Saccharobesus litoralis: one gene and its partner. The protein of the gene in region 1 binds, or shares a complex with, the protein of each later gene. Links are inferred from orthologs where the notes say so. Each region holds a gene or a part of one and is shown in the gene's direction. Other genes may lie near its edges.

What was found. The genes of interacting proteins can lie anywhere in the genome.
Region 2: the proteins of tig (region 1) and rpsG are in contact, whole or in part, in a crystal structure (PDB 3GTY), measured with the Thermotoga maritima proteins. The link is inferred for Saccharobesus litoralis from one-to-one orthologs. Residues at the interface, in WP_004081061.1 of Thermotoga maritima: Glu122, Val124, Val129, Leu130, Tyr133, Glu188, Gly259, Ile262, Tyr263, Glu266, Ser270, Glu273, Gln274, Glu277, Arg308, Gln311, Ile312, Ser315, Tyr316, Glu325, Arg329, Arg336, Leu363, Phe366, Trp367, Arg373, Leu377, Arg381, Leu384, Glu387; in WP_004081843.1 of Thermotoga maritima: Lys34, Lys52, Lys55, Glu59, Arg62, Gln63, Glu66, Asn67, Lys69, Val71, Arg95, Ala109, Lys110, Lys111, Gly112, Arg113, Pro114, Glu117, Glu121, Ile124, Ala125, Tyr127, Asn128, Asn129, Thr130, Gly131, Lys135, Asp139, Arg142, Met143.

Annotation. Positions count from the first base shown.
Region 1 is NZ_CP026604.1:5,043,100-5,046,339, reverse strand. What follows is about bases 191-3,033. They hold tig (trigger factor), read left to right. Parts: upstream 191-884; coding sequence 885-2,183; downstream 2,184-3,033. Other genes in these bases: clpX (ATP-dependent protease ATP-binding subunit ClpX), read left to right, coding at 3,024-3,033; clpP (ATP-dependent Clp endopeptidase proteolytic subunit ClpP), read left to right, coding at 2,278-2,889. Also shown: bifunctional methylenetetrahydrofolate dehydrogenase/methenyltetrahydrofolate cyclohydrolase FolD, read right to left, coding at 1-30; more of clpX, read left to right, coding at 3,034-3,240. UniProt on the Bacillus subtilis protein: Involved in protein export. Acts as a chaperone by maintaining the newly synthesized protein in an open conformation. Functions as a peptidyl-prolyl cis-trans isomerase.
Region 2 is NZ_CP026604.1:2,804,755-2,807,665, forward strand. It holds rpsG (30S ribosomal protein S7), read left to right. Parts: upstream 1-1,176; coding sequence 1,177-1,647; downstream 1,648-2,911. Other genes in the region: rpoC (DNA-directed RNA polymerase subunit beta'), read left to right, coding at 1-489; rpsL (30S ribosomal protein S12), read left to right, coding at 728-1,102; fusA (elongation factor G), read left to right, coding at 1,787-2,911.

The DNA of each region.
Region 1 (3,240 bases):
TTTTTTGCCGTCAATCAGATTTGCAGTCATGGAAGCTTATCTATGTGTGATCAATTAATTAGTTAACTGCGTATTATTTTCTCATGATTGCAAAATAATAAGCAAACGCTTAAATAGATAAATATTTCATCAGCGTTTGGTTGAATTGTAATCATTGCAAAAAAACTTAATTTTTTTGTCAAAAAGTGTTTGACGAGGTAGGGGCTGGTCTGTAATATGCGCCCCCGCAGTTGAGGCACACCTTAACAAGCAAAACATCGGTGATTAGCGCAGCTTGGTAGCGCACTTGGTTTGGGTCCAAGGGGTCGCAAGTTCGAATCTTGCATCACCGACCACTTTTTTGCTAAATTAGGTGCTGTAGTTCGATGTGCGTCCTTAGCTCAGCTGGATAGAGCAACGCCCTTCTAAGGCGTGGGTCGTAGGTTCGAATCCTACAGGACGTGCCATTACTCTTTTCTATCTGTGGTGATTGTAGCTCAGTTGGTAGAGCCCCGGATTGTGATTCCGGTTGTCGTGGGTTCAAATCCCATCAGTCACCCCATTTTCCCCCTTTAGTCGGTGATTAGCGCAGCTTGGTAGCGCACTTGGTTTGGGTCCAAGGGGTCGCAAGTTCGAATCTTGCATCACCGACCACTTTATCTCTCGATATTCAGCATTTACATCTCTTATTCAATTAAATTATTCATTATTTATCGTGATATTGGACGAATGCAAAACTCGCCGCTATAATGCTGCGTCTTTTTTTGTACACCTATTCGAAGAGCTGGTTTAAGCGTTAAGTAACTGACGAATAAAACCGCTTTTATAGTTAGAAGAATAGAGTCAACTACTCTGTTCTAGGAATATAAAGCGTAAGATCGCTTTACTAAGTTTGAGGTAATCAAATGCAAGTTTCAGTTGAAACGACTCAAGGTTTAGAGCGCCGTTTAAAAATTACTGTGCCTGGCGACAGTGTTGACCAAAAAGTAAACGACCAATTACGTCGTTTGTCTAAAACTCAACGTATTGATGGTTTCCGTCCTGGCAAAGTGCCAGTGAGCATTATCAAAAAACGTTATGGTGCGGCTGTTCGTCAAGATGTTGCGAATGAAGTTGTTCAACAAAACTTCTACCAAGCGGTTATTCAAGAAAAATTAACCCCTGCTGGTGCGCCTCAAATCGAAATCGAAGCTTTATCTGAAGGTAAAGACTTTGAATTCACAGCTACTTTCGAAGTTTATCCTGAAGTGACTGTTGAAGGTTTAGACAAGCTAGAAGTTGAAAAAGTTGCTGCATCGGTTAAAGATGAAGACTTAGACAACATGATCGAAACATTACGTGGTCAACACGCAACTTGGAAAGAGATCAAGCGTAAGTCTAAGAAAGGCGAAAAAGTAACAATTGATTTCGTTGGTTCAATTGATGGTGAAGAGTTTGAAGGTGGTAAAGCTGAAAACTTCGAACTTGAACTTGGTTCAGATAAAATGATCCCTGGTTTTGAAAAAGGGATTATCGGTATGAAAACCGGTGAAGAACAAGATATTACAGTGACTTTCCCTGAAGATTACCAAGCTGAAAACCTTAAAGGTAAAGAAGCTGTGTTCAAAATCACTGTTCATAAAGTTGAAGAAAAAGTACTTCCAGAAATCGATGACGAATTCTGCGCTAAGTTTGGTGTTGAAGAAGGTGGTCTTGACGCATTGAAAGTTGAAGTTCGTAAGAACATGGAACGCGAATTAAATGCTAGCCTTAAGCTTGCTAACAAAAACGCGGCAATTGATGCATTAACTTCATCTGTTGAAGTTGATATTCCAAAAGCTTTAATCGACCAAGAAGTCGAAGCGCTACGTCAACAAGCTGTTCAGCGTTTTGGTGGCAACACACAAAATGTTCCTGAGTTACCTGCAAGCTTATTTGAAGATAACGCAACTAAACGTGTTAAAACAGGTTTAGTATTATCTGAAGTGATCAAAGCGAACGAAATTAAAGCAGATGACGACAAAGTTAAAGCTTTAATTGAAGATATGGCTTCAGCTTACGAAGATCCTTCTGAAGTGGTTGACTACTACATGGGCAACGAAGAATTGTTAAACAACATGCGCAACGTTGCTATTGAAGAACAAGCTGTCGATTTCATCTTAACTCAAGCAAAAGTGAGTGAAGTTGAAAAATCATTCGATGAGATCATGAACAAGCAAGCATAATTCGTTCTCTTTTGTTGACGAGTTGCTATATAACTTGTTTAAATGGCTTGAATGTTTACATTCAAGCCATTTTTTTTGAAGAAAGGAAATTAAGTTGACTGATAACAACAACTTCGACCCATTAAATGCTTTAGTCCCTATGGTTATCGAGCAAACCGCTAAAGGTGAGCGCTCATTCGATATCTATTCTCGTCTTTTAAAAGAGCGCGTTATTTTTCTGGTTGGTCAGGTTGAAGACCACATGGCTAATTTGATTGTGGCTCAACTGCTGTTTTTAGAGTCGGAAAACCCAGATAAAGATATTCATATCTATATTAACTCACCAGGCGGTTCGGTAACTGCTGGTATGGCTATCTACGACACCATGAAGTTTATTAAACCGGATGTTTCAACGGTTTGTATTGGTCAAGCAGCGAGCATGGGTGCTTTTTTATTGTCGGGCGGAGAGAAAGGCAAGCGTTTTTGTTTACCTAACTCGCGGGTGATGATCCATCAACCGTTAGGCGGATTCCAAGGTCAAGCATCCGATTTTGAAATACATGCTAAAGAAATTTTAAGCATTAAAGAGAAACTGAATCGTTTATTAGCTGAACATACTGGGCAAGATATTGAAAAAGTGTCTCAAGACACAGATCGTGATAACTTCCTGAGTGCACAGCAAGCTATGGAATATGGTTTGGTTGACGAAGTTTTAAGCGCTAGATAATCTGACGCTGGTTAAAAAAGAATCTACACTTAGGGTGTTTAAAGTGCGAAGCACAGGAAAGTTTAGACACCCCTTGGTTTTACATGAGTAAAACCCCATGTATAAGCATTACGCGAATAAATAGAGGTATTTAGATGGCAGATAGTCGCAAGGGTGATGGCACCGACGACAATGGCAAGATCCTATACTGCTCGTTTTGTGGTAAGAGTCAGCATGAGGTGCGCAAATTAATCGCTGGGCCTTCTGTATTTATCTGTGATGAATGTGTTGAATTGTGTAACGACATTATTCGCGAGGAAATTAAAGAGATTGCGCCCGCTCAGGCCGATCCTGATAAGTTACCAACACCAG
Region 2 (2,911 bases), 2.2 Mb from region 1 along the record:
AACGATAAGCACATCGAAGTTATCATTCGTCAGATGCTACGTAAGTGTACTATCTTGACTGCTGGCGATACTGATTTCTTAGAAGGTGAAACGGCTGAAGTGGCTCGCGTTAAGATCGCTAACCGCGAACTTGAAGCGCAAGGTAAGATCCCAGCAACGTTTGAATACCAACTGTTAGGTATTACTAAAGCGTCACTTTCAACAGAATCGTTTATCTCTGCTGCTTCATTCCAAGAAACAACACGTGTTCTTACTGAAGCTGCGGTAAGTGGTAAGCGTGATGAATTACGTGGCCTTAAAGAGAACGTAATTGTTGGTCGCTTAATCCCTGCAGGTACAGGTTTTGCGTATCATCAGAAGCGTGCTCAAGAGCGTCAAGTTGATGTTGAAGAAGTTGTAGAGCCGCAAGTGACTGCCGATGAAGCCGAAAGTGCACTAATTGATGCATTAAATGCGGATTTATCAGATGACAATATTGGCAATATCTAATCTTGCCGATAGGTTAAGGGTCTAAAACCCTTACTTAAAGTACAAAAAGAAGCCGTTAAGTGAAAAACTTAGCGGCTTTTTTATTGGATCATTGACAGTTTAATCCTTGACCATTAGAATTCCGCGTCCCTAGTTTCTAGGGCGTAGATTTTTCACTTTTAACGCTTATATTTTCTGGCTTTGATCAATTATTTTCATCGTTAGTTAATATGCATTTTTAACAATTTAGGAGCAGTTAATGGCTACTATTAACCAGCTCGTGCGCAAGCCTCGTGTAAAGCCAGTTGTAAAAAGCAACGTTGCCGCTTTAGAAGCTTGTCCACAGCGCCGTGGTGTATGTACTCGTGTTTACACGACTACACCTAAAAAACCAAACTCAGCTTTACGTAAAGTTTGTCGTGTTCGCTTAACTAATGGTCATGAAGTTTCTTCATACATTGGTGGTGAAGGCCATAACTTACAAGAGCATAGTGTTGTACTTATTCGTGGTGGTCGTGTTAAAGATTTACCAGGTGTTCGTTACCACACAGTACGTGGCGCACTTGACTGTGCTGGCGTAAATGATCGTAAGCAAGGTCGTTCTAAGTACGGTACTAAGCGTCCTAAGTCATAATCGGTTCTTTGATCCGAGTAAGGCCAAACAAGAATTTTAGTTTTGGGTAATCCCTGAAATATTGGAGAATTGAGATGCCAAGAAGAAGAGTCGTAGGACAACGTAAAATCCTACCAGATCCAAAGTTCAAATCAGAACTTTTAGCAAAATTCATTAATGTCGTTATGTTAGACGGCAAAAAATCTGTTGCAGAGAAAATCGTTTACGGTGCACTTGATATTGCAGCAGAAAAAGCTACTAAAGAACATTTAGATGTTTTCGAAGGTGCTTTAGATAACGTTCGCCCAAGCGTAGAGGTTAAATCTCGTCGTGTTGGTGGTTCTACTTATCAGGTTCCTGTAGAAGTACGTCCTGTTCGTCGTAATACTTTAGGTATGCGTTGGTTAGTAGATGCAGCTCGTAAGCGTGGTGAAAAATCTATGGCTCAGCGTCTAGCCGCCGAAATCATTGACGCAGCGGAAAACAAAGGCTCAGCAGTTAAGAAACGTGAAGACGTTCATAAAATGGCTGAAGCTAACAAAGCTTTCGCACATTACCGTTGGTAATATCCTTAGGGCTGCTGCTCAGCAGCCCTTTCCGTTTTTTCACTTTTCTTTTAATTTTGTACGACTACACTTAACGGTTAAATAAAAAGTTGTTAAGACAGTTTTTTATTTAAACGTTAATAAAAATGAGGACGTCACTTTGGCTCGTAAAACTCCCATAGATCGTTACCGCAATATAGGTATTTGTGCCCATGTTGACGCCGGTAAAACGACGACGACCGAACGTGTATTATTTTATACTGGTTTATCTCATAAAATCGGTGAGGTTCATGATGGCGCGGCCACTATGGACTGGATGGAACAAGAACAAGAGCGTGGTATTACCATTACGTCTGCAGCTACCACTTGCTTTTGGCGTGGTATGGACGCGCAATTTGACGAGCATCGCGTTAATATAATCGACACCCCTGGGCACGTTGACTTCACCATTGAAGTAGAGCGCTCATTACGTGTTTTGGATGGTGCTGTGCTGGTTTTGTGTGGCTCGTCTGGTGTGCAACCGCAAACAGAAACCGTATGGCGTCAAATGGAAAAATACCGTGTACCACGCATGGTTTTTGTCAATAAAATGGATAGAGCCGGTGCCGACTATATACGTGTAATCGAGCAAATGCGTGACCGTTTAAAAGCGAATCCTGTTCCTATTCAAATAGCGATTGGCGCTGAAGAAGAATTTAAAGGTGTTGTCGATCTCGTTAAGATGAAAGCCATCAACTGGAACGAAGCGGATCAAGGTACTACATTTGAGTACGAAAATATTCCAGCAGATTTACAAGACCTAGCTGAAGAATGGCGTGAGCACTTGTTAGAAGCTGCGGCTGAAGCCAGCGAAGATTTAATGGAAAAATACCTTGAAGAAGGTGATATACCAGAAGAAGAATTAAAAGCAGCTATTCGTCAGTTAACGATTGATAACCAAATTATCCCATGTACCTGCGGTTCAGCGTTTAAAAACAAAGGTGTTCAAGCGGTACTAGATGCTGTCGTTGAGTATTTACCATCGCCAACCGAAGTTGAAGCGATTAAAGGTATTAACGAAGATGAAAGCGAAGGTGAGCGCCCATCTGATGATGACGCGCCGTTTGCAGCGTTGGCATTTAAAATTGCTACTGATCCATTTGTTGGTACGTTGACTTTCTTCCGAGTTTACTCTGGTGTGGTTAATCAAGGCGATGCTGTCTACAACCCTGTTAAAGGTAAAAAAGAACGCTTTGGCCGAATAGTGCAGATGCACTCTAATTCGCGTGAAGAGATTAAAGAAGTT